Regions from separate parts of the Roseovarius sp. PS-C2 genome, predicted to be linked through region 1. Evidence: riboswitches for the same ligand, from Rfam matches in the RefSeq annotation. Region 1 holds a riboswitch; the other holds the start of a gene.
The links. A riboswitch is a leader RNA that binds a small molecule or an ion and turns the genes downstream of it on or off. The one in region 1 is predicted to bind cobalamin.
Positions count from the first base shown of each region.

Region 2: another riboswitch for cobalamin. It lies ahead of KPG71_RS04920 (hypothetical protein); the one in region 1 lies ahead of KPG71_RS13915 (CbtB domain-containing protein).

Region 1 is NZ_JAHKSQ010000006.1:339,202-355,224, forward strand. It holds gene KPG71_RS13850 (Lin0512 family protein) at 44-412, opposite strand; gene KPG71_RS13855 (Lin0512 family protein) at 405-761, opposite strand; gene cobO (cob(I)yrinic acid a,c-diamide adenosyltransferase) at 762-1,370, opposite strand; gene KPG71_RS13865 (LrgB family protein) at 1,386-2,102, opposite strand; gene KPG71_RS13870 (CidA/LrgA family protein) at 2,099-2,458, opposite strand; gene KPG71_RS13875 (hypothetical protein) at 2,570-3,706, opposite strand; gene KPG71_RS13880 (hypothetical protein) at 3,922-4,314, shown strand; gene KPG71_RS13885 (GFA family protein) at 4,305-4,688, opposite strand; gene cobN (cobaltochelatase subunit CobN) at 4,723-8,442, opposite strand; gene cobW (cobalamin biosynthesis protein CobW) at 8,542-9,594, opposite strand; gene KPG71_RS13900 (DUF1636 domain-containing protein) at 9,667-9,993, shown strand; gene KPG71_RS13905 (hypothetical protein) at 9,998-10,498, opposite strand; gene KPG71_RS13910 (CbtA family protein) at 10,553-11,236, opposite strand; gene KPG71_RS13915 (CbtB domain-containing protein) at 11,240-11,404, opposite strand; cobalamin riboswitch at 11,442-11,664, opposite strand; gene smc (chromosome segregation protein SMC) at 11,926-15,381, shown strand; gene KPG71_RS13925 (hypothetical protein) at 15,832-16,023, shown strand, end outside.
Region 2 is NZ_JAHKSQ010000002.1:301,473-317,495, reverse strand. It holds gene KPG71_RS04935 (peptidoglycan-binding protein) at 35-568, shown strand; gene KPG71_RS04930 (DUF1127 domain-containing protein) at 949-1,170, shown strand; gene KPG71_RS04925 (ArgE/DapE family deacylase) at 1,452-2,753, shown strand; gene KPG71_RS04920 (hypothetical protein) at 2,750-3,022, opposite strand; cobalamin riboswitch at 3,125-3,314, opposite strand; gene KPG71_RS04915 (ATP-dependent helicase) at 3,424-5,775, opposite strand; gene KPG71_RS04910 (alpha-hydroxy acid oxidase) at 5,896-7,035, shown strand; gene KPG71_RS04905 (pyruvate carboxylase) at 7,302-10,742, shown strand; gene KPG71_RS04900 (phosphodiesterase) at 11,102-11,902, shown strand; gene KPG71_RS19735 (hypothetical protein) at 12,067-12,198, shown strand; tRNA gene KPG71_RS04895 (tRNA-Gly) at 12,306-12,380, shown strand; gene hisB (imidazoleglycerol-phosphate dehydratase HisB) at 12,518-13,105, shown strand; gene hisH (imidazole glycerol phosphate synthase subunit HisH) at 13,111-13,749, shown strand; gene KPG71_RS04880 (DUF2147 domain-containing protein) at 13,820-14,206, opposite strand; gene hisA (1-(5-phosphoribosyl)-5-[(5-phosphoribosylamino)methylideneamino]imidazole-4-carboxamide isomerase) at 14,346-15,068, shown strand; gene KPG71_RS04870 (DUF302 domain-containing protein) at 15,076-15,531, opposite strand; gene KPG71_RS04865 (DMT family transporter) at 15,719-16,023, shown strand, end outside.

The DNA of each region.
Region 1 (16,023 bases):
AGATTGTATGACCGGAACGCAAGCCCGACAAGCGGCGCGATGGTCAGGCTTCCGACAATCGCCAAACTCCAATCTGATCGGGCAGGAAGGCTTCGACCGCCGCCGTCGCAATCACCAGTGTCTCACCGGTTTCGGGATTGGTTAGGTCTTGTCCACCCTTGACCGCGCGGACCGTGGCAATCCCGCGCGGCAGGCCATCGGCCAATTCTCCGGTATTCAGTTTGTCCGGTGCCTGTACGCCCACCGTGACCTGAACGCGCATCTTCGCATGATCCAGCCCGGTCGCTTCAAAGATTGGCAGGGTTGAGTGACGTATCGCATCCTCGATCGCCCGTGCGGCGGCCTTTTGATAGTCCATCCCGTGCAGATCGTTGCCCATGCCCATTTCTATGATTACCCGCCGCTCAGACATCTATCCGCTCCATCATGAAACTGACGGAAATCGCCGCGTTGGCGATGACCGTGGGGGTGCCTGTCCCCTCGGGGCGCGGGATGTCCAGACCACCCGTCGTGGCGGTAACGCTGACCTGCCCGTAGGGGAAGACTTCTGCCACCGCCTTGGTATCCACCGCTTCGGGCTGCTGCACGGCGATCTCGACATCAAGGATCATTGCCGATTTATCGAAACCATATAGTTCGGCCATGTTGATGGAATTGCGCCACAGCGCTTCCTGCACCGCACGTCTGGCCGCCTGTGTATAGTCACCGCGGCGCAGCGACGTTCCCATGCCGAATTCGGTCAGGACGCGATGTTTGGACATTCAGTATTCCACCCCGATCTGCGCCTTGACGCCCGAACGGAACGGGTGCTTGACCAGTTCCATCTCGGTGACCAGATCGGCGATCTCGATCAACTCGTCCTTGGCATTGCGCCCGGTCAGAACGACATGAGTCATGTGCGGCTTTTCTTCGGCCAGAAATTGTACCACCTCGTCGATATCCAGATAATCGTAACGCAGGGCGATATTGATTTCGTCCAGCAGGACCATCTTGTTGCTCTCGTCGCGGATCAGCTCCTTGGCCTTCTCCCATGCCGCCTGCGCCATTTCGATATCCCTGTCGCGGTCCTGGGTTTCCCAGGTAAAGCCCTCGCCCATGGTGTGGAACGCGCATTTATCGGAAAACTTCGACAGGATCAGGTCACGCTCACCGGTGCTCATCCCGCCCTTGATGAACTGCACCACGGCGCATTTCATGTCATGGGCGATACAGCGAAAAATCATCCCGAAGGCCGCACTGGATTTGCCCTTGCCCTTGCCGGTGTGAACGATGATCAGCCCCTTCTCGTCGGTCTTGGTGGCCATGATCTTGTCTCGGGCGGCCTTTTTCTTGGCCATCTTGGTGGCGTGGCGGTCGCTGTCGTCGGTCATGTGGCGCGTTTCCCTTTATTGGAACAGGCTCAAGACATAAGGCGCAATCAGCGCGGTTAGCAAGGCATTCAGTCCCATTCCGATCCCGGCGAATGCCCCTGCGGTTTCATTGACCTGAAAGGCGCGCGCCGTACCGATCCCGTGCGCCGCCGTGCCAACCGCGAATCCGCGTGCGCGCCAGTCACGGATGCGGATCAGGTTCATCAGGGGAGTAACGATCACGGCACCGGTGATCCCCGTCAGGATGACAAGCGCAGCGGTCAGCGTCGGCAGTCCGCCCAATTGTTCGGCAATGCCTATGGCCACGGGCGCTGTCGTGGATTTCGGGGCCAGCGACGCCAGAGTCGCGCCTTCGACGCCAAGTGCCTGCGCGATCCACAAGGCTGAGATCACAGCCGTGCCGGACCCCGCAATCAACGCGCCCACCATTGGGATCAGTGCACGCCGCACATGGTGCAGGTTGCTATAAAGCGGCCCGGCAAGGGCAACGGTGGCCGGTCCCAGCATGAAGTGGACGAACTGCGCCCCCTCGAAATAGGTTTTGTAGGGTGTCCCCGTTGCCCACAGGATGCCGGCCAAAAGAAGCATGGCGACCAGTACCGGATTAACCAAAGGGTTTTGGCGACTCAGGCGATAGGCGCCGTCTCCGACAAGGTATGCCACCAATGTGGTTGTCAGCCAAAAAAGAGGACCCTCGCGCAGATATGACCAGATATCGGGCAGATCGGTCATGACCTGTATCCGGCGTTGTCTGTCAGGCGGGCGAGAGCGACAAAGGTCAATGCGCCGACAGCCAGGGCCAGAACGGTGCTGCCCACCAAGGCTATCAACAACGCCACACCGGAATCCCCAAGGGCATCCGTATGGCTGACGACGCCGACACCGGCTGGCACGAAAAGCAGTGACAGGTGCTGTAAAATCCCCTGCGATGTGGGCAGGACGCGCGTGGCCAATTCAGGCCGGATGAGGAATGCGGCCAGCAACAGGGCCATTCCGGTTACCGGACCCGGCAGGGGCAGTGACAGCGCGCGTGTCATCACCTCGCCGGTTAACTGAAATCCCAGAATGATGGTTATATTCAGGATCATTTGATTTGCTTTCTAGGCGTTGCTCAGCACGATCATAGGTCCTGTGTGCCACATGCAAAAGGGCCGCCCGGTGCGGGACGGCCCTGAATGCTTCTGATGGTGTCTGTTGAGTTATTCCGCAGCGACGGGGGCGGGGGAGACGACGCGACTGAAATGTTTGCGGTTCAGTTTCAGAACCAGCCAGATCATCATGAATTGCGCGATGATCGCGATGCCTGTCAGCCCCCAGAACGCCAGCCCGAACTTGTCGATCACACCGGCGCCCACCAGCCCCTTGTTGACGAAAAAGTGCATCATGACCGCAAAGGCGACGCCGGGACAGATCAGGGCATAAGACCCGGCCGAGGCTTTCTGGCCCGAAATGAACTCGGCCCAATAGCCCTGCCTCTTCAGCACCAGCAGGCCAAGGGCGAGGAACAGGACTTCGATTGCCAGCAGACGGGACAGGAAGATCAGTGTTTCACCGGGTGTTCCGTGGGCGTCAAAGACAACATGCAGACCGTGGTTCTGGCGCATGAACAGGATACCCAGAACGGTCACGATAGGAACCACGACCATCAGGGTCGGTCCGGCCTCTTTCGCGGTGCCGTGATGCAGCATCGAGTTGAAGCCGGTGATCGCGGCGACCAGCGTGTAGATGATCGCGGTGACCCCGAAAAAGGTGCTCAGTACAAGGCTGACACCTACCGTCACGGTGTTGCCGCTCATGGCCGACGGGGCGGCCAGGCCGACGCCCACCATCGAGATGGCGAACGCGGGCAGAAGCTGTGCAAACGAGTTGTGAGCGGTGACGTCGAAGATGCCGCCCTGTGTCAACACGCGGCCCAGAAAACCGCCGATCAGTCGCAAGGCCCAGATTCCGAGGCCCAGAAAGGCCAGTAGTGCCATCGGGAACAGGTATTCCACGATACTCCAAAGGCCAGGCACGAATACCAGCCCGACAATGAAGCCGACATTGATCGTCATCGCACTGGCCAGCGGCGCCGCCAACAGGGTGGTTTCGCCGTTGCTTTGGCGTAGTGCCACGTAGCTTTCGGTCTTCTGGAAGGCGCGTAAGGCGGCGACGTTCCAGATCAGCAATTTGACGTTCAGAAAGGCCATCGCCGCGATGCCGATCAACGCAATCACGATGCCGGCCTGCAAGGCCGGGCCACCCGAGGCCAGGGCGCCGGTCACGTCCTCGAACACCGGTACGGGACGGCCTTGGTATGGGACCCAGAACATCAGGTACATGAAGAAGGTAACCACCAATCCCCCCGCGCCAAGAGACGCGAGAAAGTAAAGTGGCGAATATGTGTCAGCGGGTCGTGTGGTACATTGCGTCATAGGTGGCTCCTGCATTCACATAGTGAATTTGGAATGTATGATACATTCTGGAAAAATTATGTATCTGGGGTGGAATGTCGCGGAGAACCCAGGCTTGCGCTAACGATTTGTTAACCGACTATGCGCATGTTGCCGTGATGTTGCGTTACTCGGTGCTTTTGGTGATTTGCCTGCTCGTCGCAGGTTGCAACACGCCCGGCCCCGCGTTTCGCGGGGCCGAGCCCATACGTATATCGGTGTATCAAAGCACCTTTGACGTGCGTGTGGATGGTGACCGGGCACAGGCGATCCGGCTGAATATGGAATGGGCGCCGCGCCCCGCTGTTGTAGCGCCTCGCGCAGTGGCCGCGATCGAACGGGTCAGCGGTTGCGCCGTCAGTCGGCTGGAGGGCGATCAGGCGGTCTTCGTGGCCAGACTGGATTGCGGTGCCGGGTCGCCGCCAAGGCCGATTTTCCCGCTGGATCTCGAATGCGATGCCTATGACCTGAAAGACGGGTACGGCGCGTTGGAATGCCGCCCTTATCCCTGAGGGCACCCCGGCAGCGCTTCGGGAACCCACGACAGCCGCTCGTCCGCGTGAAAGACTTCGTCGGGTGACAGCGTGTCGGGATCGTCCAGCAGCACCGCATGAAAATGCATCTCATCCGGCTCGCGGTCTGAACGGTAGGCAACCGAGCTCCCGCAGGTTGCGCAGAAATATCGGTGGTTGCCGGGCGAGGATTCATAGTGTTTCGGCTCTGCCTCGGTCCACTGCCAATTGCCGTCGGGGTGGCCGACAAACGTGACCAAAGGTGCGCCTGTCGCGCGGCGGCAACTATCGCAATGGCAATGTCCGATCCAGTTATGGCCGCCGTCCAGCTCGAACGTGACTGCGCCGCACAGGCAATGACCTTTTCGTATCATGGGTGCCTCCTTGCCCGTTCTCGGCCCCGCTTGATCATGGCGTGCTCCGGCCTTTCACTACCGCCTCGATCCGTGCGCGCGCCGAGTTCGAGCGCGGCATCCACATGCCCCGTTCGATTGCCTCGTGCAGGCGCAGTGCGATTTCGCGCAGGGCGGGGGCGTTGTGCTCTTCGATGAAATCGCGTGTGTTTTCGTCTTCGAGAAACGCCGCCTCGACCATATCGAAGTGATGGCTGCGTACCGCGCCGGTGGTGGCTGCGAAGGCGAACATGTAATCCACTGTCGCCGCGATCTCGAACGCCCCTTTGTAGCCGTGCCGCTTGATCCCTTCGATCCATTTCGGGTTGACCACGCGTGATCGGATCACGCGCCCGATCTCGTCCTCCAATGTGCGGATGATCGGGCGTTCCGGACGGGAATGGTCGTTGTGATAGATCGGCCGGTCCTGCCCCTGCAAGGTGCTGACCGCCGCCGCCGCACCGCCCTCGAACTGGTAATAATCATCCGAATCCAGCAGGTCGTGTTCACGGTTGTCCTGATTTTGCACGATGGCCTCGGTCTGCCGCAGACGGTTTTCAAACCCTTCGCGGTCTGCGCGACCGTCCTCCTGTGCGCCATAAGCATAGCTGCCCCATGTGAGGTAAGCCTCTGCCAGATCGGCCTTGTCGGACCATAACCGTTCGTCGATCATCGCCTGTAGGCCCGCACCGTAGGCCCCCGGCTTGGCACCGTAGATGCGCGTGGTGTTGCCTTCGATCCGGGCACGGCTGGCGGCGGGGTTCAAATCCTCGGGTTCATCCATGTTCATCACCGCGCGCGCGGCGCTGTCGAACAGCGTGATAAGCTGGGGAAAGGCATCACGGAAAAACCCCGAGATGCGCAGGGTGACGTCCACGCGCGGGCGGCCAAGCACCCTTTGCGGCAGAACCTCGAACCCGGTGACCCGCCGATTGGCGGCGTCCCATTTCGGTTTCACCCCCATCAGGGCCATGGCCTGCGCGATATCGTCCCCGCCCGTGCGCATGTTGGCGGTGCCCCATGCGGTCAACAACATCGTGCGGGGCCAGTCACCATGCGTTTGCAGGTGCTTTTCGATCAGCAGATTCGCCGATTTCCACCCCAGGGCCCAGGCGGTGGGCGTAGGCACGGCGCGGCTGTCCACGCTGTAGAAATTGCGCCCGGTAGGGAGCGTATCCAGACGCCCGCGTGTCGGTGCGCCCGACGGAGCAGGCGAAACGAACCGCCCCGCAAGGGCGGTCAGTAGCCCGCGCCCCTCGTCAGGGCCACATGCGTGCAGGATCGGAAGAACCTTATTGTGCAACTCTTCCAGCACCGGGCGCGTCTGCTGGAACTGTTCAGGCGCTTCTTCCCAGTTGAACGCCTGTTGCGCCAGCAATTCCAGCCGCTCGACCGTGTCGCCGTTGCTGCGCCAAGGGCCGGCGTCCAATCCCTCTAGGATCGTATTACGCGGGCCGTCATAGGGGGTGGCCATATCACAATCAAGCGGGTCGATGGATACATCGCAATCCACTGCCAAGGCCCGGATCAGCGAAGCCTCGCTGCCTTTGCCCTCGCCGCGCGGAACGCGCAACAGGGCGATGGCCAGATCCCGCTCTTGCTCGCCTTCCGGAGACTGCCCGAGTATATGCAACCCGTCGCGGATCTGCGCCTCCTTCAACTCGCACAGATAGGCATCCAGCTTGGCCAGATCGGTTTCGTCGTCGTCCCCGGTCAGGCCGACATCCTTGTCCAGCCCCGTGGCCGAACTCAGCGACAGGATTTCCCGGCGCAGATAGTCGATGCGCCGCGGATCGACGCCCGCCGCCTCGTAATACTCATCGACCAAGGCCTCCAGATCCTTGAGCGGGCCATAGGTTTCTGCGCGGGTCAGGGGCGGGGTCAGGTGGTCGATGATCACGGCCTGCGCACGGCGCTTGGCCTGCGTGCCCTCGCCCGGATCGTTGACGATGAACGGATAGATATGCGGCATCGGTCCCAGCACCGCCTCGGGCCAGCACTCCTTTGACAGGGCCAATGCCTTGCCCGGCAACCACTCGAGATTGCCGTGCTTGCCCATATGCACGATGGCCTGCGCACGGAACTGGTGGCGCAGCCATATGTAGAAGGCCAGGTAATTATGGGGCGGGACCAGGTCGGGCGAATGGTAGGTGTCGGACGGGTCGATATTATAGCCGCGCGCAGGTTGGATGCCCACGACCACATTGCCGAATTCCAGAACCGACAGGGCGAAATGGCCGCAATCCACCTCGCCGGGGGTATAGAACGGGTCCGCTTCGGGCGGACCCCACCGGCTTTCCATGGCCTCGCGCAAACGCCACGGCAACTGGCCATACTCGATCTGGTATTCGGCCATCGACAGTTGCACGCCGCCCCGCCGCCAAACGCGGTCGGTCAGCCAGTTGGTCGGCCCGGCCATGACCGCCTGCATCAGCGCATCGCTGTCTTCGGGGGCGTCGGTCACCCGATATCCGGCCTCTTGCAGCAAGCGCATCACATGCACCGTTCCCGCAGGCGTATCCAGCCCCACGCCATTGGCCAGCCGCCCGTCCTTGTTGGGATAGTTCGCCAGCACCAACGCAACCTTGCGCTTGTCTTCGGGCGTGGCACGCAGGGTGGCCCAGGTCTTTGCCAGTTCGGCCACGAACTCCACCCGGTCGCCTTGTGCACGGTAAGTGGCGATGGGACACTCGGTTGCATTGTCGAAAAACGCCTCGCCCTTGAAGCTGACCGCGCGGGACAGCACCCGGCCATCGACCTCGGGCAGGGCCACGTTCATCGCGATGTCGCGGGCCGAAAGCCCGGTCAGCCCGTCGGCCCAGGCCTCTTCGCCAGAGCCGGCCAATACCACCTGGAACACCGGCGCCCCTTGGGTGGCTGGCATGGTCAGGGGGTTGTCGGGGCTGTCATCGCCCGTATGGGGCGATCCCACTGCAAAAGACGTGCAGTTCAGGATAACCGAAGGCGGCGCAGCGCCAAAAAGATGCTCCAGCGTCGCGACCGAAACCGGGTCTTTCAGAGAGGCCACAAAAACGGGCAGGGGGTTCAGACCGGCGCGCAGCAGCGACTTGACCAGACGGTTGATCGGGTTCAGTCCCGCGCCTTGCACCAACGCCCGGTAGAAAACCAACGGCACGACTGGCGCGCCATCTCTCCATGCCTCCTGCGCCGCCAACAGATCGGCCACGCCCGCTCCGGGCCAATAGACCCCGGCACGCAACAGCGGGCTGGCAGCGGCGGGCTTTTCGTCACCCTCCAGCATCGCGCGGGTGTAAGACAGGAAATTGATGGCATTCTCGGGGCCGCCTTCGACCAGATAGGCCCAAAGCGCATCGTAATCCGCATCGTCCACGGTGGACAGGCCGCGCAGTTCCGCATCGGGTTTGTCGTCGCCGGGCAATAGTGCCAGCGGGAGGCCTGCCTCGTGAAGCCGTGCTGCGTACTGCTCGGCCCCGTATTTCCAGTACCCGACGCCGCCCAGTACCCGCGCGATCACCAGCCGGGATTTCGTCGCGCAATTGTCCAGATGCAGGTCGACCGACATCGGATGCTGTAAATGGGTCAGGTTGGTCAACCGCAGCGTCGGGGGCGTCTCCATCTCGGCCCGCGCCCCGGACAGCGCGGCCAGTTCCGTGTCGGCAGCCGAGACGAACACGACATCCGCCGGGGTCTGGCCAGGATCGACGGGCTCTTGCCCGTCGTCGATCTGTCCCGGAGTGGCGGCAAGCAGGTGCATGAGGAGTCAGCCTTTCGCATGCGGCGGTGGCGCGTCATTGAGCGTTTGCGCCGGAAAAGAGCCAGGGCGCACAACGCCCGGCCTGTCACAGAGTAACCGTCAGGCAGACAATGCCCGTTCGATGGCGGTCCGGTCCAGCCCCGATTGCCCGATGACCACCAGCCGGGTTTCCCTCGGGTCTGTGCCGAACGGGCGGTCGAAATAGCTGTCGACGCGCGGACCCACGGCTTGCAGGGTCAGGCGCATCGGCTTGCCCGCGACGGCGGCAAACCCCTTCAGGCGCAGGATATCGTGTGCGCGGATCACTTCGGCAACCTGCTCGGCAAAGGTTGCCGGGTCACTGATCTCGGGGCGGGTGACCACGAAGGATTCAAACTCGTCGTGATCGTGATCATGGTGGTGGTCGTCCTCCTCATCGTCATGATGATGGTGATGCAGCTCGTGACGGGCGTCCATATCCGTTTCGGCACCTATGCCCTGCCCAAGCAACACATCGACAGGCAACGCGCCCATGGTCGATTTGACCACCTGCACGCCATCGCGGCTGTCATCGCGCAATTGCGCGACAAGGGTCGTGGCCTCGTCCTCACCCAACAAATCGGCCTTGTTCACCACGATCATGTCGGCGCAGGCCACCTGATCGGCGAACAGTTCGGACAGGGGCGTTTCGTGATCGAGGTTCTCGTCCTGCGCGCGCTGGGCATCCACCGCGGCGATGTCATGGGCGAACCGGCCTTCGGTCACGGCCTTGCCATCCACCACCGTGATCACCCCGTCCACGGTGACACGGGTGGAAATCTCGGGCCAGTTGAAGGCGCGCACCAGAGGTTGGGGCAAAGCCAGCCCCGAGGTTTCGATCACGATGTGATCGGGAGCATCTGCGCGCTCCAGTAGTTTTTGCATGGTGGGGATGAAATCCTCGGCCACCGTGCAGCAGATACACCCGTTGGACAATTCCATCACGTCGTCCTCGGCGCAGCCCTCGATGCCGCAGCCCTTGAGAATGCCGCCATCCACGCCCAGATCACCGAATTCGTTGATGATCAGCGCGATGCGCTTGCCATTCGCGTTTTCCAGCATGTGACGGATCAGCGTGGTTTTTCCGGCACCCAGAAATCCGGTGACGACGGTTGCGGGTATTTTTGCGGGCATCTGGTCAACTCCTCAGAAGGGCTTGTCAGCAGGGTGGCCTTGGCCTAGGGCACCCGTGAAAGGACGGCGCATATGCACCGGATCGTGGTTTGTTCAACATGCGAGGGGATGGACGGCAAGGGCTTTGCCGCCCGGCTGCGCGTTGCGCTGGCGCAACGGGGTCTGGCGTTCGAGGTGCAGGACCATGCCTGCATGTCGAATTGCGCTCGGCCCCTCTCGGTGGCCTTTGCGGCACCGGGCAAGGCCACGTATCTTTTCGCCGATATCGACCCCGCGATTGACCTGGACGATACACTGGCCTTTGCGGCCATGTATGCCGATTGTGCCGATGGCTGGATCGAAGACGCCCGCGATGCGGGACGCTTGCGATCTTGCCTCGTGGGCCGGGTGCCGGCATAGGTCATCATTCGATCACCACCTGCGCTGTGGCCTCGATCGGTTCGCCGTTGCTGACCAGTTGGGAATGGTCGTTGGTATATAGCGCGACACGTATGTCATGGGGGCCTACAGGCAAGGCCTGAAGCTGCATCCAGGGACCATAGGCGCGCGCGACCTTGATGCCATCCACATAGACATGCGCGTGTCCTTTCCCCGGTACGTGCGGGCCGTTGACGCCTTCGGGATCGAAGGCAAACCCGGTCACCTCGATATGCAGGTTGCGGCTTTGGGTTCCATCGGGATGCAAGGCGATCCTGAGCGTCGGGACAGGGGTGCCCGCTTCGACCATACGGGAATGATCGTGACCGTTCATATCGCCCTGGCCATGATCATGCGCGGCATGATCGTGCACGTCGTCACCATGATGATGACCTTCGAGCTGCACCCCGGTGCCCGCCGCAAGAAGAAAGCCGAAACCGGTTCCGAAAAACAGGCCGATCAGCAGGAAGACAAAGGTCCGAGGCATAAGAAAACTCGTTTATGGGGCCCCGACGGATATCCGCCGGGGCCGGTTAGAGGATCAGGCCGACGCCTGTTCTTCGCGTTGCCAGAAGTAACCGGCGAACAACCCAAGCAGTGCCCAGGCGAAAAATCCGATGCCAAGGGCACGCGCAGCAAGGAGCGCGGCGATCTCCGGCGGAACCGGGCCCGAGAACTCACCCGGATGCGGTGCGCCGATGACATGCGGCGCCAGCAGCAGGATGGCCGCCGTGCTCCACATCAGCCAGCCCTTGCCGAACGCGATCAGCGCAAGCGCGCAGGCCGTTGCCGCTACGGTGCTCCACCACCAGATCTGGCGTAGCGCCACATCGGCAGCCGCCACGCCCGGCACTTCGGGCGGCAGCGAAATTGCCGGTGCAAAGTGGATTGCGACGAATCCCGCAAGCCCCCAGAGAATCCCGGTGCGTGCCGTGATGGCAACGCCCCGTGCCTCTGCAAGTCCCATCGCGGCGATCAGCAACAGCGCGTAACCCACGTAGATGAGCGCCGTGAACAGAATGCTCAGACCGTCGCGCACAGGGTCGAACCCCGGCAGTTCAGGATTGGCGCTTACCGCGTCGGCGCCGAAATGAATCAGATCGCCACCTTCATATAGCTCTGCATGGAGCAGAACCGGCTGCACGAAAAAAAACTGCAACGCGGCCGCACTCAGCCCCGCGCAGAATCCAGCGAGCAACGCGCTGGCCAGAATTTTCTGAAACATGGTTCAGTGGCAGGGAAAGCCGGTGGCGTGGCGCACGTCATGGGCGGCATCGTGCAGGGTCGAGGCCTGAACGTGCCCGGCGATCGTGATGATGCCGAGGCCCAGTATCATGGCGGTCACGAACGGCAGAACGGAAGATTTTGCAGCGGATTGAACCAGTGCGGTCATTGTCTTTTCTCCTTCTTCGCCTCTCACCCGAGGCGGCGGGTTAGGTCCATGCGATGGCTGGTCTCCTGGCTTGCGGGTCGTCGCCGTGCTGCCGCCTTCCCAAGGTGTTACCCCCAGTGGCATTGTGGCAGTGGCTCTCCGCTTACAGTCGCGGGGGCGGCTGACGGTTAAGCGCCCTGTTTGGGTCCGCTGTCACGTCATTCCCAATTCTTCCCGGAACGCTTTGCGCTCATATGGGAACCATTGCCCCACCAATCTGCCCGGAGGACTCGAACCCGTCAAGGTCGATTCCGACGGCCTGCCGCCCGTCTGCGCCATGGCGGGGAAGAAGGGGCGACACCTGCACCGGCCTCGTCAACCTGGTCCGGGCAAGGCCGATGAAAGGCAAGGAATGGCCGAATTTCGCATATATCTTGTGGATAAGTCCCTCTGTGTCCCCATATCGTGGGGTTTGCCGTTGACAGACGCCCCGGCACCCCGTCACATTTTCAGAACGACGGAATCACACGCCCGAGGTGCCCTTGCAGTTCTCCAAGCTAAGACTGACCGGCTTTAAAAGCTTCGTCGACCCGACGGACCTGCATATCGCGCACGGTCTGACCGGGGTGGTGGGGCCGAATGGCTGTGGCAAGTCGAACCTGCTGGAAGCGCTGCGTTGGGTCATGGGGGAAAACCGCCCCACCGCCATGCGCGGCGGCGGGATGGAAGACGTGATCTTTGCCGGCGCCGCCTCGCGCCCGGCGCGCAACTTTGCCGAAGTGGCGTTGCAGATCGACAACTCGGACCGTCTGGCGCCGTCCGGCTTCAACGACAGCGACGTTCTCGATGTCGTGCGGCGGATCACCCGTGACGTGGGTAGTGCCTACAAGGTCAACGGCAAGGATGTGCGCGCACGTGACGTGCAGATGCTCTTTGCCGACGCCTCGACCGGGGCGCATTCGCCCGCGCTGGTCCGGCAGGGGCAGATTTCGGAACTGATCAACGCCAAGCCCAAGGCCCGCCGCCGCATTCTGGAAGAGGCCGCCGGGATCTCGGGCCTCTATCAGCGTCGGCACGAGGCCGAACTGAAACTGAAAGGCGCCGAGCAGAACCTGACCCGCGTCGATGACGTGATCGAACAACTGGCCGGGCAACTGGCGCAACTGGCCCGGCAGGCCCGGCAGGCCGCCCGCTATCGCGCTATCGGCGAAGAGTTGCGGCAGGCCGAGGGGTTGTTGCTCTATCGTCGCTGGAAAGAAGCGGATTCTGCCCGTGCCCGCGCCGACGAAGAGCTGCGCGATCGTACCACCGCTGCGGCGCAGGCCGAATCCGCAGCACGCGAAGCCGCCAAGGCCTGCGCCAGGGCCGAGGATGCCCTGCCGCCCCTGCGCGAGGAAGAGGCGATTGCCGCTGCCATCCTGCAACGCCTTCAGGTGCAGCGTGATACCCTGAACGAGCAGGAGCAAAACGCCCGCGCGCGGATCGAAACCCTGCACAGCCGGATCGAACAGTTGGGCCGAGATATCGACCGTGAATCGGGCCTGAACCGGGATGCGGGCGAAACCATCGAGCGCCTCGAGTGGGAGGCCCGCGAACTGGCCAAGGCCAGCGAGGGACAGTCCGACAAGCTGGCCGCGGCTGCCGAAGCCTCGCACGAGGCGGCGCAGGTGTTGCAGGATCGCGAAACCGATCTCAGCCAGTTGACCGAGGATGTCGCGCGTCTTGCAGCACGGCATCAATCGGCGCAGCGATTTCTGGAGGACAGTCGCAAGACCCTCCATAAAAGCGAGGCCGAGGCCGAGCGCGCCCGCAGTGCGGCGCAATCCGCCAGGGATGCGCTGGCGCGCGCCGGGCAGGATTACGAGGCTGCACAGAGCGCCGAAACCGCCGCGCTCAAGGCTGCCGAGGCCGCCGAGGAAACGCTGAACGCCGCTGAAGCCGCCCGCGCCGAAACACAGGCGCGCGAAACAACCGCGCGCGCCGAACGCTCCGAAGCCGAAGGCGAGGTCAACGCCCTGTCCGCCGAGGTGACTGCATTGGCGCGGCTGGTGGATCGTGACACCGCCGAAGGCGGGCAGATCCTTGATCGTTTGCAGGTCGAGCAGGGCTTTGAAAAGGCGCTCGGCGCGGCACTGGCTGACGATCTGCGCGCTCCCGAAGTGGACGAGGACGGCCCCTCGGGCTGGATGGTTCTGCCGGGGTATCAGGCCGCACAAACCCTGCCCGAAGGCGTGACCGCGCTGACCAATCACGTTTCGGTTCCCGAAGTGCTGGCGCGGCGCATGTCCCAGATCGGTCTGGTCGAGGCCGAGGATGGCCCGCGCCTGCAACCCTTGCTCAAGCCCGGTCAGCGCCTCGTCACCCGCGAGGGCGATCTGTGGCGGTGGGACGGATACAGGGCCTGGGCCGAGGATGCGCCATCGGCCGCCGCGTTGCGCCTGCAACAATTGAACCGGCTCGAAGAGCTCAAGCAGGAACTGGCCCATGCCACGGCGCGGGCCGAGGGGGCGTCACATGCCCATGAAACCCTGCGTGCGAAACTGGCGGACCTGGCCGAGGCCGACAAGCAGGCCCGCGAAGCGCGCCGCGCCGCGGATACCGATCTCAATCAGGCCAACCGCGCCCTCAGCCGGGCCGAGGCCGACCGCAATCTGGCGCAATCCAAGCTGGAATCGATGGGGCTTGCCGTCACCCGCCACGAGGAAGAGGCGCTTGCCGCCCGCCAGCAACTGGCCGAGGCCGAAAAGGGCGTGCAGGATCTGGGTGATCTCGATGCCGCGCGCGCCGAGGTCGAAGATGTCAAGATGACGGTCGAAGCCGCGCGGATGACCATGATGGCCCGACGGTCGGGACATGACGAATTGCGCCGCGAGGGCGAGGCCCGCACCCGGCGCGCGCAAGAGGTCACCAAGGAGATCAGCGGCTGGCGGCACCGTCTGGAAACCGCCGAAAAGCGCAGCGCCGAACTGGCCGAACGCAAGGCCGCCTCCGAGGACGAACTGGCCGAGGCCAACGCCGCCCCCGAGGAAATCGCCGCCAAGCGCGCCGAATTGAGTTCGGAAATCGACAAGGCCGAGGCCCGTCGGGCCGAGGCTGCCGATGCTCTGTCCTCTGGCGAAGGGGCTGCGCGCGAAGCCGTGGCCGCCGAGCGCGATGCCGAGCGCACCGCGTCCGAGGCGCGCGAAGCCCGCGCCCGGTCCGAAGCCCGCGCCGATGCCGCCCGCGAGGCTCAGGCCTATGCCGCCGAGCGCATCGCGGACGATCAGGAGACCACGCCCGAGAACCTTCTGGAGCAGCTGCAGGCCGATCCCGAAAAGATGCCGGCCTCAGAGGCGATCGAGGCCGACGTGAACCGCCTGAAACGGCAGCGTGATGCGCTTGGCGCGGTCAACCTGCGCGCCGAGGAAGACGCCCGTGAGGTACAGGAAGAGCATGACTCGCTGGTTACCGAAAAAGCCGATCTCGAAGGGGCGATCCGTGAATTGCGCAACGGGATCGCCAGCCTGAACCGCGAGGGGCGCGAACGCCTGCTGACCGCATTTGAGCAGGTGAATTCCAACTTCGCCATGCTGTTCACCCATCTCTTCGGCGGCGGCGAGGCCAATCTCGTCATGGTCGAAAGCGACGATCCACTCGATGCCGGGCTCGAAATCATGTGTCAGCCGCCGGGCAAGAAACTGGCCACCTTGTCCCTGCTGTCGGGTGGTGAGCAGACGCTGACGGCGCTTGCCCTGATCTTTGCGGTGTTCCTGGCTAACCCCGCGCCGATCTGTGTGCTCGACGAGGTCGATGCGCCACTTGACGATGCCAATGTGGGCCGGTTCTGCGATATGCTGGACGAAATGTGCCGCCGCACCGAAACCCGCTTCCTGATCATTACCCACCATGCCGTCACCATGAGCCGCATGGATCGCCTGTTCGGCGTCACCATGGCCGAGCAGGGCGTCAGTCAGCTGGTGTCGGTCGATCTCAAGAAGGCCGAGGCGATGGTGGCCTGATCACTCTGAGTTTTTCGTACAATTTAACCTTTCCTTCAGCGCCGGGGCCGATGTTCAATTCGCTGTGAACCTTCGCAGCGGAAGGAGGTGGTCAGACTGACCGAAAGGAACTTCCGAAAATGGATGGTCGCGATTGCAGCGGGAACGCTGGTGATTGCCGTCATCCGGCTTTGGATAGGGCGATGACGCCCTGACAAGGAAAGACCCGGCAGAGAAGCACCTCTGCCGGGTCAACTGTTCAGTGGAAAAACTGACAGAACTTCCGATATGCTCAGCATGATGCGTAATCCTTGCCAAAAAGTAAAGAATACCGCGCGTATCGTGGTTAACGCCGCTGTTTCCTTCCCATCACATCCGCGCGGGTTCTCGCCGGGCTGTCTCGACATCCGCTGATGCGCCCGATAGCTCTTTGGGATGACGCAGTGTTACCCGTTCAGGACGATGCCACCGATGCCGCTTTTCTTGCGCTTTTTTGCTTTTCTCGGCCTTGTGGCCCTCGCCGCCTGCGGAACGCCGCGCCCCGATGGCCCGCCGCTGCCCGGCACCGCGCAGGATGTGGCGCGGCTCGAACAGGCGATCCTTGCCCTCGGCCCCGAGGTCGATCCGGAAGAAGCGCACCGCGCCGCGCGTATTTCTTATGAA
Region 2 (16,023 bases), on a different contig from region 1:
GGGTATTGCAAAACAACGCCTCCGAGGCCCGAGCATGATCTCCCGCACCGCCTTTCCCGCCTTGCTGGCCTGTGGCTTGCTGATGGCCTGCAACCCGGACGTGCCGTCGGCGATGAATGACCCCGAGATCGTGCAAACCCTGCAAGAGGCTCCTCCGGGTGCGCCCCCCGGCACCTGTTGGGGCAAGGAGACCGCCCCCGCCGTGATCGAGACCGAGACCCGGCAGGTCCTGCTGCAACCGGCGCAGGTTCTCGACGACGGCACGGTGCTCCAACCCGCGATCTACAAAACGGAAACCCGTCAGGCGATCCTGCGCGAACGCAAGGTGACGTGGTTTCAAACCCCCTGCCCCCGCGAACTGACCCCCGATTTCATCGCCTCGCTGCAACGGGCGCTCAAGGTGCGGGGTCACTACCGTGGCCCGGTCACGGGCCGCATGGAGCCCCGCACCCGCGCCGCCATACGCGCGTTTCAGGCGCCGCAGGGGCTCGATTCGGGCATCCTGTCGCTTAAGTCCGCCCGGCAACTGGGCCTTGCCGTTGTCGAAGACCCGCTGTCCCCCGGCTGAGCGTCGCATAACGCCGGATTCGGTCCGGGCAGGCCCATCGATTCGCACATCCTTTCGCAGTTGCCGCATGGCAGTGTGATCGAAATGCCACAGCCGTCCGGTGGCCGATTTCCCGCAATCGTCCCGAAACCGCCTGCGCTCTGTGCGCTCCGCTCAACAGAACGGCGCACGGATCGGCCTTGCGCATATGGGCGTTCGCCAACCGCCAAAATTATCGAATGATCGCTTAACCTTAGGTCAGCCTTTCTTATGCATTTTCTGCATAGCAGCATTGATCACGCGGGGTATTGTGCACACGCAGCATCGGCGTATCTTGAGGTCAACAGCAAGACACACACACACCCAAACGGTGTTCACCACTTAAATTCGGACGCAAGACGATGACTTTCGCAAACTACACCCGCGCAACGGAAACCGGCCTCGGACTGGAAATCAGTGCCGCTCTGCATCACCTGATGCAACGCTTTTCCGACTACCGCATCTATCGCGCCACTCTGAACGAGTTGCAGAACCTCGACGACCGTTCGCTGGCCGATCTCGGCCTGCACCGCTCGGGCCTGCGCTCCGCCGCACTGGAAGCCGTATACGGCATTCAGAACTAAAGATTTTTCGAGTTCAGGTGCTTCTCTCCTCCTCCCTGAAGCACCTGTCAATGGCGGCGGCTCCCCTCCTCCTCCCTTAGGAGCCGCCGCCCTAAAGACCCGGGTCACATCCAGACCCAAAAGATTGCGATAGGCCCTCTCCTCCTCCCTGGGCCGCTCGTAAGATGGAACGGCGGCGCCTCTCCTCCTCCCTGGCGCCGCCGTTTTCTTTTTGTGCCAGACACTTGACGGAGAGTGGCCCAACCTGCTCGTATCCCGGTGAACAGCACGGGACAGCAAACATGACCCTTTCCGCCGACACCCCTTCGATCCGTCAGGCCATCATCGACGCCGTCGCCGATGGTTTTGAGCGGCAAACCGAATTTCTGGCCGATTTCACCCGCATCCCCAGCACACGCGGACAGGAAGACCCCGCGCTCGACTTCATGGCCAAGGCCCTGAAGGAGCGCGATTGGGACGTGGATGACTGGAGCGTTCCGACAGCCGCACTGCGGGACCAGCCGGGATTTTGCGATTGCAACGGCGAGGTCACGCATATCCGCTCGGTGGTCGGCACACTCGACCCCGGCACCGGCGGCGGGCGCTCTCTGATACTGCAAGGCCATCTCGATGTCGTGCCCGAAGGCCCGCATGAAATGTGGGCAACGCCGCCCTATGATCCGCAAATCCGCGATGGCTGGATGTATGGGCGCGGCGCGGGCGACATGAAGGCGGGTAAGGTCGCGGCGCTGTTCGCCGTCGATGCCCTGCGCCGGGCGGGCCATGCCCCGGCGGGCCGGGTGCATTACCAATCGGTCGTCGAAGAGGAAAGCTCGGGCCTCGGCGCGCTGTCCACCCTCGCGCGCGGCTATCGCGCCGATTGCGCCTTCATCCCCGAACCCACCGGTCTCGGGCTGGTGCGCGCGCAGGTCGGCGCGATCTGGTTCCGCCTCAAGGTGCGCGGACGGCCCGCCCATGTGGCCTATGCCGGCACCGGTTCCAGTGCGATCACCGCCGCGATGCACCTCATCAACGCGCTTCAGGACATGGAGAACGACTGGAATGCCGAAGCCGCCAATCACCCGCATTACCGCGAAGTCACGCACCCGCTGAATTTCAACGCCGGTATGATCCGGGGCGGCGACTGGACCTCCAGCCTGCCCGCCTGGTGCGACGTGGATTGCCGCATGGGCCTGCTGCCCGGCGATGACGTGGAGGCGCGCCGCGCGCAAATCGTCGATACCGTCGAAAAAGCCGCCGCCGCCCACCCCTTCCTGCGCGACACCCCGCCCGAAATCGAATGGACGGGGTTCATGGCCGATGGTTACGCGCTCGAAAACGCCGACGCCCCCGAGGCCGCGCTGGCCCGCGCCCATGCCGCCGCCACAGGGCAGGCCAAACCCGAGGATCAGTCATGGACAGCCCTGACCGACACGCGGTTTTACGGGCTCTACCACGGCATCCCCAGCCTGTGTTACGGCCCCGAAGCCGACAGCATCCACGGCTTTGACGAAAAGGTGAATCTCGCCTCGATGCAACGCTGCACCGAGGTGATCGCCCTGTTCATCGCCGACTGGTGCGGATTGCGACCAATAGGGGGTTAATGCAGGGCCAGCGCCCGCCGCCTGCGGCGCACCGGGCGCGCCGCGCCACCGCTTCCGGCCTGTTTCAGAAACCCGACAAAGGCCTGCGCCGCCGGGCTGACCGCATTGCGCGCCTCCGGACAGTCCAGTGCGACCTGCGCCGCCCGTGCGGTCACCGCGTCCGGTTCGGCGAAAACCCATTCCAGAAATCCCATGCGCGCCACCGCCTCGGCCTCGGCCCCGGTTGCGTCGCTGGTTTCCAATCCGCTCAGAATGCGGCCTGCACTCATTTCGTTCACTCCTTCGGCCACACCCCGGGCCGATCTGGGGCAAAGGACCATGTGAACGAAACGAAACCGGACGCCGGTTTCCCCCGTCCGCACCGCCCTCCGCAGCTTGACGTTGTCCAAGGCTGGTTTCCGGGCTTGGAGAGATCGGATGCAGCGCCTTCCCGGACCTGTTCACGCGTCCAGTGGCCTTGTGCCGCATCCCCCATCCTTACCGTTGCGGGGGCAGCGCCGGAGTTTCACCGGCTTCCCAATTCTCCCGCATTATGCGGGCACCTCGGAGTTTGAGAGTGCCCCGGAACGCCGAGTCGCGCAAGCTGTGAAAACGCCATTTCCGGCCGGCCACCGACACGCCGCAACCCTCGTCCGTTTCGAAATATTCCGCGCGGCTTGTGAGAACGGGATCAGAACGGCACGTCGTCCGTGCCCATGACGAATCGCGCCACCACTTTCTTGACGCCCGCCTTTTCAAAATCGATCTCCAGCTTGTCGCCCTCGATTCCGATGATCGCGCCATAACCGAATTTCTGGTGAAACACCCGCTCGCCCACCGTATGAGCGCTGACGGCCTGCGCGTCGATCACGCTGGATTTCGCCCCGCGCGGCTGGCTGGCGGGCCGCTCGGCGGCACGTTCCTGCAACCGCCGCCACCCCGGCGAATTATAGACATTGGCCTCGGCCACGCGCTGCTCCAGCCCGCTTTGCGCCGCACCGCCCGCCGCCGCGCCATAGTCCCCGCCATACAGCCCCGGCGGGGTCAACACCTCGACATGCGCCTCGGGCAATTCGTCGATAAAGCGCGAGGGCAATTGCGATTGCCACTGCCCATAGACCCGGCGGTTCCCGGCAAAGGAAATCGTGCAAAGTTCCTCGGCCCGCGTGATGCCCACATAGGCCAGCCGCCGCTCTTCCTCGATACCTTTCAGCCCGCTTTCGTCCATCGAGCGCTGCGAGGGAAACAGCCCATCCTCCCACCCCGGCAGGAACACGGCGGGAAATTCCAGCCCCTTGGCGGCGTGCAGGGTCATGATCGACACCTTCTCGCCCTGCTCGTCGCTTTCGTTGTCCATGATCAGGCTGACATGCTCCAGAAACCCGCCAAGGTTCTCGAACTGCTCCAGCGCCTTCACCAGTTCCTTGAGGTTCTCCAGACGCCCCGGAGCCTCGGGCGTCTTGTCGTTCTGCCACATCTCCGTGTAGCCGGATTCATCTAGGATGATCTCGGCCAGCTCCACATGGCTGAGGTCCGCATCGCCCGTCATCCGGCCCCAGCGTGACAGGTCCACCACCAGCTTGCCGAGCGCCTGCGCGCCCTTGCCCTTGATCGCACCCTGCTCCACCGCCAGGGCCGCGCCATTCAGCAACGACACGCCATTCTCCCGCGCGATTCGCTGGATCGTCTGCTGCGCCTTGTCGCCAAGCCCGCGCTTGGGCGTGTTCACGATCCGCTCGAAGGCCAGATCGTCTGCAGGGCTGACCACCAGCCGGAAATAGGCCATGGCGTCGCGAATCTCCATCCGCTCGTAAAACCGCGGCCCACCAATCACCCGATAGGGCAAGCCGATGGTCAGGAACCGATCCTCGAAGGCGCGCATCTGGTGGCTGGCGCGCACCAGAATCGCCATCTCGTCCAGCCCGATGGGCCGCATCCCGCGTGTGCCGCGCTGCATCGCCTCGATCTCTTCACCGATCCAACGGGCCTCTTCCTCGCCGTCCCAATGGCCGATCAGGCGCACCTTTTCGCCCTCGGGCGCGTCGGTCCACAACTCCTTGCCAAGCCGCCCCTTGTTGGCCGCGATCACGCCCCCCGCAGCCGCCAGAATATGCGGGGTCGAGCGGTAATTCTGCTCCAGCCGGATCACCGTGGCGCCGGGAAAATCCTTCTCGAAGCGCAGGATGTTGCCCACCTCGGCCCCGCGCCAGCCATAGATCGACTGATCGTCGTCCCCCACGCAGCAGATATTCCTGTGCCCCCCCGCCAGCAGCCGCAGCCAAAGATACTGCGCGACGTTGGTATCCTGATACTCGTCCACCAGAATATAACGGAACCAGCGCTGATACTGCGCCAGCACATCCGCGTGCTGCTGGAAAATCGTGACCACATGCAACAGCAAGTCACCGAAATCCACCGCGTTCAGCTCACGCAGGCGGGTCTGGTATTGCCGATACAGCGCCGGGGCCTTGCCATCGAACGCCGATGCCTCGCCGGCAGGCACCGTATCCGGTGTCCACGCACGGTTTTTCCAGTTGTCGATCACCCCCGCCAATTGCCGCGCAGGCCAGCGTTTGTCGTCAATGCCAGCCGCCTGAATCAACTGCTTGAGCAGGCGAACCTGATCGTCGGTGTCCAGAATGGTGAAGTTCGATTTCAGATCGACCAGTTCCGCATGGCGGCGCAGCAGTTTCACGCAGATCGAATGGAACGTGCCCAGCCACGGCATTCCCTCCACCGCCTCGCCCAGCATCCGGCCCACGCGCTCTTTCATCTCGCGCGCCGCCTTGTTGGTGAATGTCACCGCCAGAATCTCGTTCGGACGGGCCGAACCGGTGTTCAGCAGATGCACGATACGGGTGGTCAGCGCCTTGGTCTTCCCGGTCCCCGCCCCGGCCAGCATCAACACGGGGCCATCCAGCGCCTCGACCGCCGCGCGCTGCTCGGGGTTGAGATCGTCGAGATAGGGCATCGGCCGCGCCGCCAGGGCGCGCGCGGACAGGCTGGCGCCGTCGAAGGCGTCGGATTCGTCATAACTGCTCATGCCGCTCAGGATAGCGCGGGTTAAATTCGAGTTAAAGAGAATGTTCAGGGATTGTTCCAAGGCCTTGCGCCTCTCCGTCCCGGCACTGGACAATACCGGGGACGCGCTTACAGTCGCGTCATGGATCTGCATTCCCGATACCCCGCGCTCGGCGACCTGCGCGCCCGCGCCCGCCGCCGCATCCCGCATTTCGTCTGGGAATATCTCGACAGCGGCACAGGGTCCGAGGCCACGACCGCCCGCAACCGCCGCAAACTGGACGAGGTTCTGCTGATGCCCTCGGCCCTGCATGGTGAGGTCGCGCCCGACCTGTCGGCGCAGCTGTTCGGCCACACCCTGCCGCTGCCCTTCGGCATCGCGCCGCTTGGCATGTCGGGCATGATCTGGCCGGGGGCCGAACACCTGCTGGCACGCGCCGCGGCACAGGCGGGCATTCCCTATTGCCTGTCCACCGTCGCCACGCAGACGCCTGCCGATCTCAAGGGCACGCTCGGCGACCACGCCTGGTTCCAGATGTATCCGCCCCGCGATCCCGACATTCGCAAGGACATGCTGCAAAAGGCACGCGATGCGGGCTTTGGCGTGCTGGTCCTGACGGTCGACGTCCCGGTGCCCAGCCGTCGTGAACGGCAGGTGCGTTCAGGCCTGACCACCCCGCCAAAGCTGACGCCCCGCCTGATGGCGCAGGTCGCGTGCCGCCCGGCCTGGGCGCTCGGCATCGCGCAGCGCGGCATGCCCCGGATGAAACTGATCGACGAATATGCCGGGAATGTCAGCGGCCTGCCCTCGACCAAACACGCGGGCTACCTGCTGCGCACCGCGCCGGACTGGGATTACCTGCGCTGGCTGCGCGAGGCATGGGACGGGCCGATGATCGTCAAGGGCGTCATGGAAGCGCGCGATGCCGAACGGCTCGAGGCCGAGGGCGTCGATGCGGTCTGGATTTCCAACCATGCCGGGCGACAGTTCGACGCCGCCCCCGCCACGATCGAGGTGCTGCCCGCCATCCGCGCCGCCACCTCGAAACCCGTGCTGATCGACGGCGGGTTCGAGGGCGGGCTCGACATCCTGCGCGCCATCGCGCTCGGGGCGGATTTCGTGATGATGGGGCGGCCCTGGCACTATGCGCTCGGGGCGCTCGGGGCCGATGGCCCGGCCCATCTGTGCGACATCCTCTCGCTCGACCTTCAGGCCAACATGGGCCAGCTCGGCCTGTCCGCCCTGTCCGGGGCACGCGGCAGGATGATTCCCGCCCCATAGGAAACCTATACACCCGCCACGCGGCACCCTAATAGCCAGAAAAACGCCAAACCCTTGAAACAAAACATATAACACTCTCTGCCCGGCAGGGTGGCGCGGCTACCCGTTCGGGCGGGAAATGTCGCGTTACGGTGAAAGACGTCGCAGCGGCATTGCGCAAACCTTTCACAATTCCTACAAACTGGCCGCACCGGCGCTGCACCGCAGCAACCGCGCATCGCACGCGCCGGCCAGACAACATGCGACAGACAGGGGGGCTGAAGCCCGTGAGCGACTTCAAAAAGATCCTTATCGCAAACCGCGGCGAGATCGCGATCCGTATCATGCGGGCGGCGAACGAGATGGGCAAACGCACCGTCGCCGTCTTCGCCGAAGAAGACAAACTGGGCCTGCATCGGTTCAAGGCTGACGAGGCCTATCGCATCGGCGAGGGGCTCGGCCCCGTGGCCGCCTACCTGTCGATCGACGAGATCATCCGCGTCGCCAGGGAAAGCGGCGCCGACGCGATCCATCCCGGCTACGGGCTGCTGTCGGAAAACCCCGATTTCGTCGATGCCTGCGTGGCCAACGGCATCGCCTTCATCGGCCCCAGGGCCGAAACCATGCGCGCCCTCGGCGACAAGGCCAGCGCACGCAAGGTCGCCATCGCGGCCGGTGTGCCGGTGATCCCCGCCACCGAAGTTCTGGGCGACGACATGGAGGCCATCCGCAAGGAAGCGGGCGAAATCGGCTATCCGCTGATGCTCAAGGCCTCCTGGGGCGGCGGCGGGCGCGGGATGCGCCCGATCCAGAACGCCGATGAACTGCCCGAAAAGGTCATGGAAGGCCGCCGCGAGGCCGAGGCCGCCTTTGGCAACGGCGAGGGCTATCTCGAAAAGATGATCACCCGCGCCCGCCATGTCGAGGTGCAGATCCTCGGCGACAAGCACGGCAACATGTATCACCTGTTCGAGCGCGACTGCACCGTGCAGCGCCGCAACCAGAAGGTCGTCGAACGCGCCCCCGCCCCGTATCTGAGCGACCTCCAGCGCGCCGAGATCTGCGAACTGGGCTACAAGATCTGCAAGCACGTGAACTACGAATGCGCGGGCACGGTCGAATTCCTGATGGATATGGACTCCGGCCAGTTCTACTTCATCGAGGTGAACCCCCGCGTGCAGGTCGAACACACCGTCACCGAGGAAGTGACCGGCATCGACATCGTGCAGGCGCAGATCAGGATCGCCGAAGGCAGGACCATCCAGGAGGCCACCGGCAAGGCCAGCCAGGACGCCATCGCCCTGAACGGCCACGCCCTGCAAACCCGGATCACCACCGAAGACCCGCTCAACAACTTCATCCCCGATTACGGCCGCATCACCGCCTATCGCTCGGCCACCGGCATGGGCATTCGCCTCGATGGCGGCACGGCCTATGCGGGCGGGGTGATCACGCGCTATTACGACAGCCTGCTGACCAAGGTCACGGCCCATGCGCAAACCCCCGAGGCCGCCATCGCCCGGATGGACCGCGCCCTGCGCGAATTCCGTATTCGCGGTGTCTCCACCAACATCGCCTTCGTGGAAAACCTGCTGAAACACCCGACGTTTCTCGGCAACGAATACACCACCAAATTCATCGACGAGACCCCCGAACTGTTCCAGTTCGCCAAGCGGCGCGACCGCGGCACCAAGGTTCTGACCTATATCGCCGACATCACCGTGAACGGGCACCCCGAAACCACCGGTCGCGCGAAACCCGCCGCCGATGCCAAGCCCCCGCGCCCGCCGCGCCTGATCGGCGATCCCGCCCCCGGCACCAGGACCCTGCTGGACGAAAAGGGCGCCAAGGCCGTGGCCGACTGGATGCTCGGGCAGAACCGGCTTCTGCTGACCGACACCACCATGCGCGACGGGCATCAGTCGCTTCTGGCCACGCGGATGCGCTCGATCGACATGGTCAGGGCCGCCCCGGCCTATGCCGCCAACCTGCCGCAACTCTTCTCCGTCGAATGCTGGGGCGGGGCCACCTTCGACGTGGCCTACCGCTTCCTTCAGGAATGCCCCTGGCAGCGCCTGCGCGACCTGCGCGCCGCCATGCCCAACCTTCTGACGCAGATGCTGCTGCGCGCCTCCAACGGCGTGGGCTACACCAACTACCCCGACAACGTGGTGCAGGAATTCGTCCGTCAGGCCGCCGAAACCGGCGTCGACGTGTTCCGCGTGTTCGACAGCCTCAACTGGGTGGAAAACATGCGCGTCGCGATGGACGCGGTGATCGACACAGGCAAGATCTGCGAAGGCACGATCTGCTATACCGGCGACATCCTCGACCCGGACCGCGCCAAGTACGACCTGAAATACTATGTCTCGATGGCCAAAGAGCTGGAAGCCGCAGGCGCGCATATCCTCGGCCTCAAGGACATGGCGGGCCTGCTGAAACCCGCCGCCGCGCGGGCGCTGGTCAAGGCCCTCAAGGACGAGCTGACGATCCCCGTGCATTTCCACACCCATGACACCAGCGGCATCGCGGGCGGCACCATTCTGGCGGCAAGCGATGCGGGCGTCGATGCCGTGGACGCGGCGATGGACGCGTTCTCGGGCGGCACCTCGCAGCCCTGCCTCGGCTCCATCGTCGAGGCCCTGATGCACACCGAACGCGACACCGGCCTCAGCATCGAGCGCATCCGCGAAATCTCGAACTACTGGGAACATGTCCGCGCGCAATATGTCGCCTTCGAATCCGGCCTCGCCGCGCCGGCCTCCGAGGTCTACCTGCACGAAATGCCCGGCGGGCAGTTCACCAACCTCAAGGCGCAGGCCCGCAGCCTGGGGCTCGAGGAAAAATGGCCCGAGGTGGCGAAAACCTATGCCGACGTGAACCAGATGTTCGGCGACATCGTCAAGGTCACGCCGTCCTCCAAGGTGGTGGGCGACATGGCTCTGATGATGGTCTCCCAGGGCCTGACCCGCGAACAGGTGGAAGACCCCGATACCGATGTGGCCTTCCCCGATTCGGTCATCGACATGATGCGCGGCAATCTCGGCCAGCCGCCGGGCGGCTTCCCCGATGGCATCGTGCAAAAGGTCCTGAAGGACGAAAAGCCCAACACCGAACGCCCCGGCAAGCATCTTGCGCCGGTCGATCTGGACACGGCGCGCGCCGACCTTGTCGGCCAGCTCGAAGGCAAGGCCGTCGATAGCGAAGACCTCAACGGCTACCTGATGTATCCCAAGGTGTTCCTCGATTACATGGGCCGCCACCGCAACTATGGCCCGGTGCGCACCCTGCCCACGCGCACCTTCTTCTACGGCATGGAACCGGGCGAGGAAATCAGCGCCGAGATCGACCCCGGCAAGATCCTCGAAATCCGCCTGCAGGCCGTGGGCGAAACCGACGAGAACGGCGAGGTCAAGGTGTTCTTCGAACTCAACGGCCAGCCCCGCGTGATCCGGGTGCCCAACCGCCTGGTGAAATCCACCACCGCCGCCCGGCCCAAGGCCGAACAGGGCAACCCCGCCCATGTCGGCGCGCCAATGCCCGGCGTCGTCGCCAGCGTCACCGTCAGCGCGGGCCAGACCGTCAAGGAAGGCGACATGCTGCTGACCATCGAGGCGATGAAGATGGAAACCGGCATCCACGCCGAACGCGACGCCACCGTCAAGGCCGTCCACGTCCAACCCGGCGGCCAGATCGACGCCAAGGACCTGCTCGTCGAATTCGAATAACGCCAAAGGGCCCCGGAGGATGCTCCGGGGCCTTTTTTCTTTCGGGCCTTTCCGATGGGAGGGTGAAACCGAAACCGACCTTGCGTGCCGGGCAAAGGTACAATCCACCCCTTCCCACACTCCCCATGCCCACACTGGTGCGTACGAAACTGACGCCCAAAACGTACAAAACGCACCGCACGCCCCGTTAACCCGCAGGGCTGCGGCAAAAGACACCGACGCGATACCGACGTGATACCGATACGTTACAGACCGGGTTTTTTCCCTCTTAACCAGGGACTTGCCCCCGATTCGTGCATCCCTCTTTCAAACCGCCCGAAATCCCCTACCCTGCCCCCGGCAACAACGCGGCGACTCTCATGCAGAAAATCATCGTCTTCACCGATCTCCATATCCTCCCCGAGGGCGAAACGATCATCGGGCTGGACCCTTCGGCGCGCTTCGCTCAGGGGTTGGCCCATGCCCTGCACTACCACCCCGACGCCGCGCGCATCGTCATCACCGGCGATCTGACCCATCATGGCAAGGGCGCCGAATATGCCCGCCTGCGTGCCCTTCTGGCCGATTGCCCCCTGCCCGTCAGCCTGATGCTCGGCAATCACGACCGCCGCGCGCCCTTTGCCGCCGCCTTCCCCGAAACGCCGCGCACCGGGGACGGATTCATCCAGCAAATTCAGGACCTTGACCACGCCCGCCTGATCCTGCTGGACACGCTGGACGAACAGGCCCCGGACCTGCACAGCGGCTATCTCTGCCCCTCCCGCCTGTCATGGCTGGCCGACGCGCTGGCCGGGGCGCAGGGCCGCGCAACCGTGGTGTTCACCCATCACCCGGCCTTTCGCACCGGATTCGGCGGGATGGACCGGATCGGCCTGCGCAACAGCGACGCGCTGATCGACACGCTGCACAGCCACGGACCGGTCGCACAGATCGTCTCGGGCCATATCCACCGCACGATGCAGGGCGCGGCGGGCGGCATTCCCAATGCCGTCTTCAAAAGCCCCTGCCACCAGATGCCCCTGATCCTCGGCGATCAAAGCCCCCACCTGTCGGTGGACGAACCGGGCGCCTATGGCCTGCTTTTGATCGGCCCCGATGGCGTGGTCGTGCATACAGAGGACTTCGACCTGCCCCGCGCCGAGGCCCGCACATATTCCTGACCCGGCCCGCACCGGCAATTTTTCGCACATGTTCAGGCGGCAAACCGGCAACTTGCCGCCCGGATCGCTGACTCGCTTGCCCGGACCTTTACCAGCCTCTACCATAAGTTGTGCGTCACGAGTATCCGCTTGCAATCCCGATCCTCAGTTCAGGAGCACCTAGCGTGTCACACCCTGTTCACCGCCCGCCCTCCTGCCCCCGCCGGCGCCCGCCTGCCCGCAAACTGGTGCTTTTGGGTGTCTTGCTGCTGTCTTCGGCCCTTGTTTATGTCGAACTGGCCCTGCGCTTCGGATGACGAGGATCGCCCCGTATCCGGCCGTCGTTCACTTTTTTCTCACTTTTCCCGAAATTTGCTCTTGCAGCCACCGCCAAGAATTTATACATCCCGCCCTACCCAAGGACGCGGGTGTAGCTCAGGGGTAGAGCGTTACCTTGCCAAGGTAAATGTCGTGAGTTCGAATCTCATCACCCGCTCCAATTTCTCTTCCCCCAACCGGTTGCCGTAACCGCTTGTGACACAGGCGATGCAGTCGCGCGCATTCGCTGCGCCGCCTCTTGGCGCGGCCCGCGCACCCGCCTATAAGGGCGCGGCATATCAGCAAGAGGCACATCGCATGCGCAGCGCCACGATCACACGCAAGACCGCCGAAACCGACATCAGCGTCGAGATAGGTCTCGACGGCACAGGGGTTTACGACAACCAGACCGGCGTCGGCTTTTTCGATCACATGCTGGACCAGCTTGCGCGCCATTCGCTGATCGACATGACGATCCGCTGCACGGGCGACACCCATATCGACGATCACCACAGCGTCGAGGACGTGGGTATCGCCCTCGGTCAGGCCCTGTCGCAGGCGCTTGGCGACAAACGCGGGATTCGCCGCTATGGCGCCTGCCTGTTGCCGATGGACGACGCGCTGGTGCGCGCCGCGCTCGATCTGTCGGGCCGTCCCTACCTTGTGTGGAACGCGGAAATGCCCACGCAGAAGATCGGCAGCTTCGACACCGAACTGGTGCGCGAATTCTTCCAGGCGCTCAGCACCCATGGCGGCATCACCCTGCATGTCGACGCCCTGCACGGGATCAACAGCCACCACATCGCCGAGGCCGCGTTCAAGGCCGTCGCCCGCGCCCTGCGCGAGGCGGTCGAAACCGATCCGCGCAAATCGGATGCGGTCCCCTCGACCAAAGGGGCGCTGTGAGCGGCATGACCACCGTTATCGTCGATTACGAATCCGGCAACCTGCACTCGGCCGAAAAAGCGTTTCAGCGCATGGCGTCCGAGGTCGGCGCGGGCAAGGTCACCGTCACCTCCGACCCCGATGTCGTGCGCGGGGCCTCCCGCGTGGTGCTGCCGGGCGACGGGGCCTTTCCGGCCTGCCGGGACGAACTTTATGACCATCGCGGCCTGTTCGAAGCCATCGAAGAGGCCGTGATCACACAGGGCCGCCCCTTCATGGGCATCTGCATCGGAATGCAGATGCTGGCCACGCGCGGGCTGGAATACCGCGAAACCGCCGGGTTCGACTGGATCGGCGGCACGGTGGAACGCATCGCGCCCTCCGATGACAGCCTCAAGGTGCCGCATATGGGCTGGAACGATCTGGTGATCGACCAGCCGCATCCGGTATTCGACGGCGTCTCAACCGGCGATCACGCCTATTTCGTGCATTCCTACCACTTCCGCGTGGACGACCCCGCCCACCTGCTGGCGCATGTGGAGTATGGCGGGCCGATCACCGCCGTGGTGGGGCGCGACAATATCGTCGGCACCCAGTTCCACCCGGAAAAAAGCCAGTCCACCGGCCTGCGGATCATCGGCAATTTCCTGAACTGGAAACCCTGAACCGTCCCGCAAAGCGCAAAAAAGCCGCCCGTCACACAGGACAGGCGGCTTTTTCTTTATCTGCAATGGCTTACTGAACCCGCGTCCATGTCTGCTTGGCGCAGATCAGCCCGCCGGCCACACAGCCGCGCAGCTTCAGCGAATTGCCCTGAAGGTCGATCTTGCCGATATAGATCTTGTCGTTCGACGGGCGCCAGACCTTGCCTTCGTACTGCCCGTCACCCTGCGGAGCCATGTTGCGCACCAGCATCTTGCCGATATTGGGCGATTTGTATTCGCCGCCATCCTTGAACGTCCGCGCGATCGTCCCGCAGATATTCGCGCCGCATTTCTGCATTTCCACATGCGCATAAGAGCCGTCGTCGACTTCGGTCTTCCATGTGCCCAACACCGGATCGGCCATCGCCATCCCCGCGCTTGCCACCAATGCCATCGCGGCCATCGCCATTCGTTTCATGGGGGTCCTCCTCCCTCGGATATCTGTGCAAGTCTGGCGCGCACACCGCTTTGAAATCAAGTCTGACGTCGGGTCGCGTTGCATTTCCGCGCACCCCGTGCCAAACGGCCAACAACGCAGCCAACAAGGATTTGGGCCCATGATCCTCTACCCCGCCATCGACCTCAAGGACGGTCAGGCCGTCCGCCTGTTCAAGGGTGAAATGGACAAGGCCACCGTCTTCAACGACGATCCCGCCGCGCAGGCGATGGAATTCGTCGAAGCGGGCTGCGAATGGCTGCATCTGGTGGACCTCAACGGCGCCTTCGCAGGCGAACCCGTCAACGCCGCCCCGGTCGAGGCGATCCTCGAACGCACACGGGTGCCCGCCCAACTGGGCGGCGGCATCCGCGACATGGCCACGATCGAACGCTGGCTGTCCAAAGGGCTGGCCCGCGTCATCCTTGGCACCGTGGCCGTGGAAAACCCCGATCTCGTGCGCCAGGCGGCGCGTGAATTCCCCGGCAAGGTCGCCGTCGGCATCGACGCCCGCAATGGCCGCGTCGCCACCAAGGGCTGGGCCGAGGAAACCGACGTGCTCGCCACCGATCTGGCCCGCTCGTTCGAGGATGCCGGCGTGGCGGCGATCATCTACACCGACATCAACCGCGACGGCGCGATGCAAGGCCCCAACGTGGCCGAAACCGCCGCACTGGCCAATGCCGTGTCGATCCCGGTGATCGCCTCGGGCGGCGTCAGCTCCATCGATGATCTCAGGGCGCTCAAATCCTGCGGGGCGCCGCTCAATGGCGCGATCTCGGGCCGCGCGCTGTATGACGGGGCCATTGACCTCAAAGAGGCGCTTGAGGTGATGAAAGCCTGATCCGCCGTCAGCCGCCCGCCGCCGTGGCCGTCAAATTACCCAACGCGCCCCGCATCTTGGCGATATATGCGGCGTCGTCGTCAATGCCGTTCAGATCGTCCAGCGTTTCCTCGGGGTCTTCATAGGCCAGCCAGACCTGCCCCTGCATGTCCTCGTAAACCAGCACCCTGAGCGGCAGGTACAACCCCGCCAGCGGGTTCGCCTGCATGGCGGGCGTGCCCAGCATCGGATTGCCGAATATCAACAATTGCGACGGCGCCAGAGTCATGTCCACACCGGCCGCGCCGCCCGCATGATCGACTCGCGCAAATACCGTGGCCCCGGCCCCTGTCACCGCCGATTCCAGCGCATCCATCGTGGCGGCCACATCGCCAGCGGCCCGCACCTTGCGGATATCGTCCTCCGAGGCCGACGCCCCCTGCGCCGCCAGCCCCAATACCAGAGCGGTCAAAATCCGTTTCATCGCACTCTCCTTTCCCGAATACACCAACGCCCTCATCCTCTGGTAACCCGCCCGCTTTGCCCATAAACAAAACCGTGAGTTCCAGAAGATCGGCGGTTTCATGTCCAGACCTCCCCCCTCAGCCGCGTCAGCGCAGCCCGCTGCGCCCCGCGCCATCGCGGGCGCGCCGCTATGGCTGGTCCTGATCATGGTGGTCACGGCCATGTTCAGCATCGTTCTGGGCGACACCGCCGGAAAGGAACTGACCGCCGCCGGGGCACATCCGTTTTTCGTGGCATGGGCGCGCTTCGCCATGGCCGCATTGGTGCTCCTGCCGTTCAGCGGCCTGTCACGGGCAGAACTGCCGCAACTCCTTGACTGGCGCATCCTGCTGCGCGGGGCGCTGATCGTCGGCGTCGTCTCGTCGATCCTCACCGCCTTGCGAACCGAACCCATGGCCGATGTCTTCGGCGCGTTCTTCATCGGTCCGGTGATCTCTTACGTGCTGGCCGC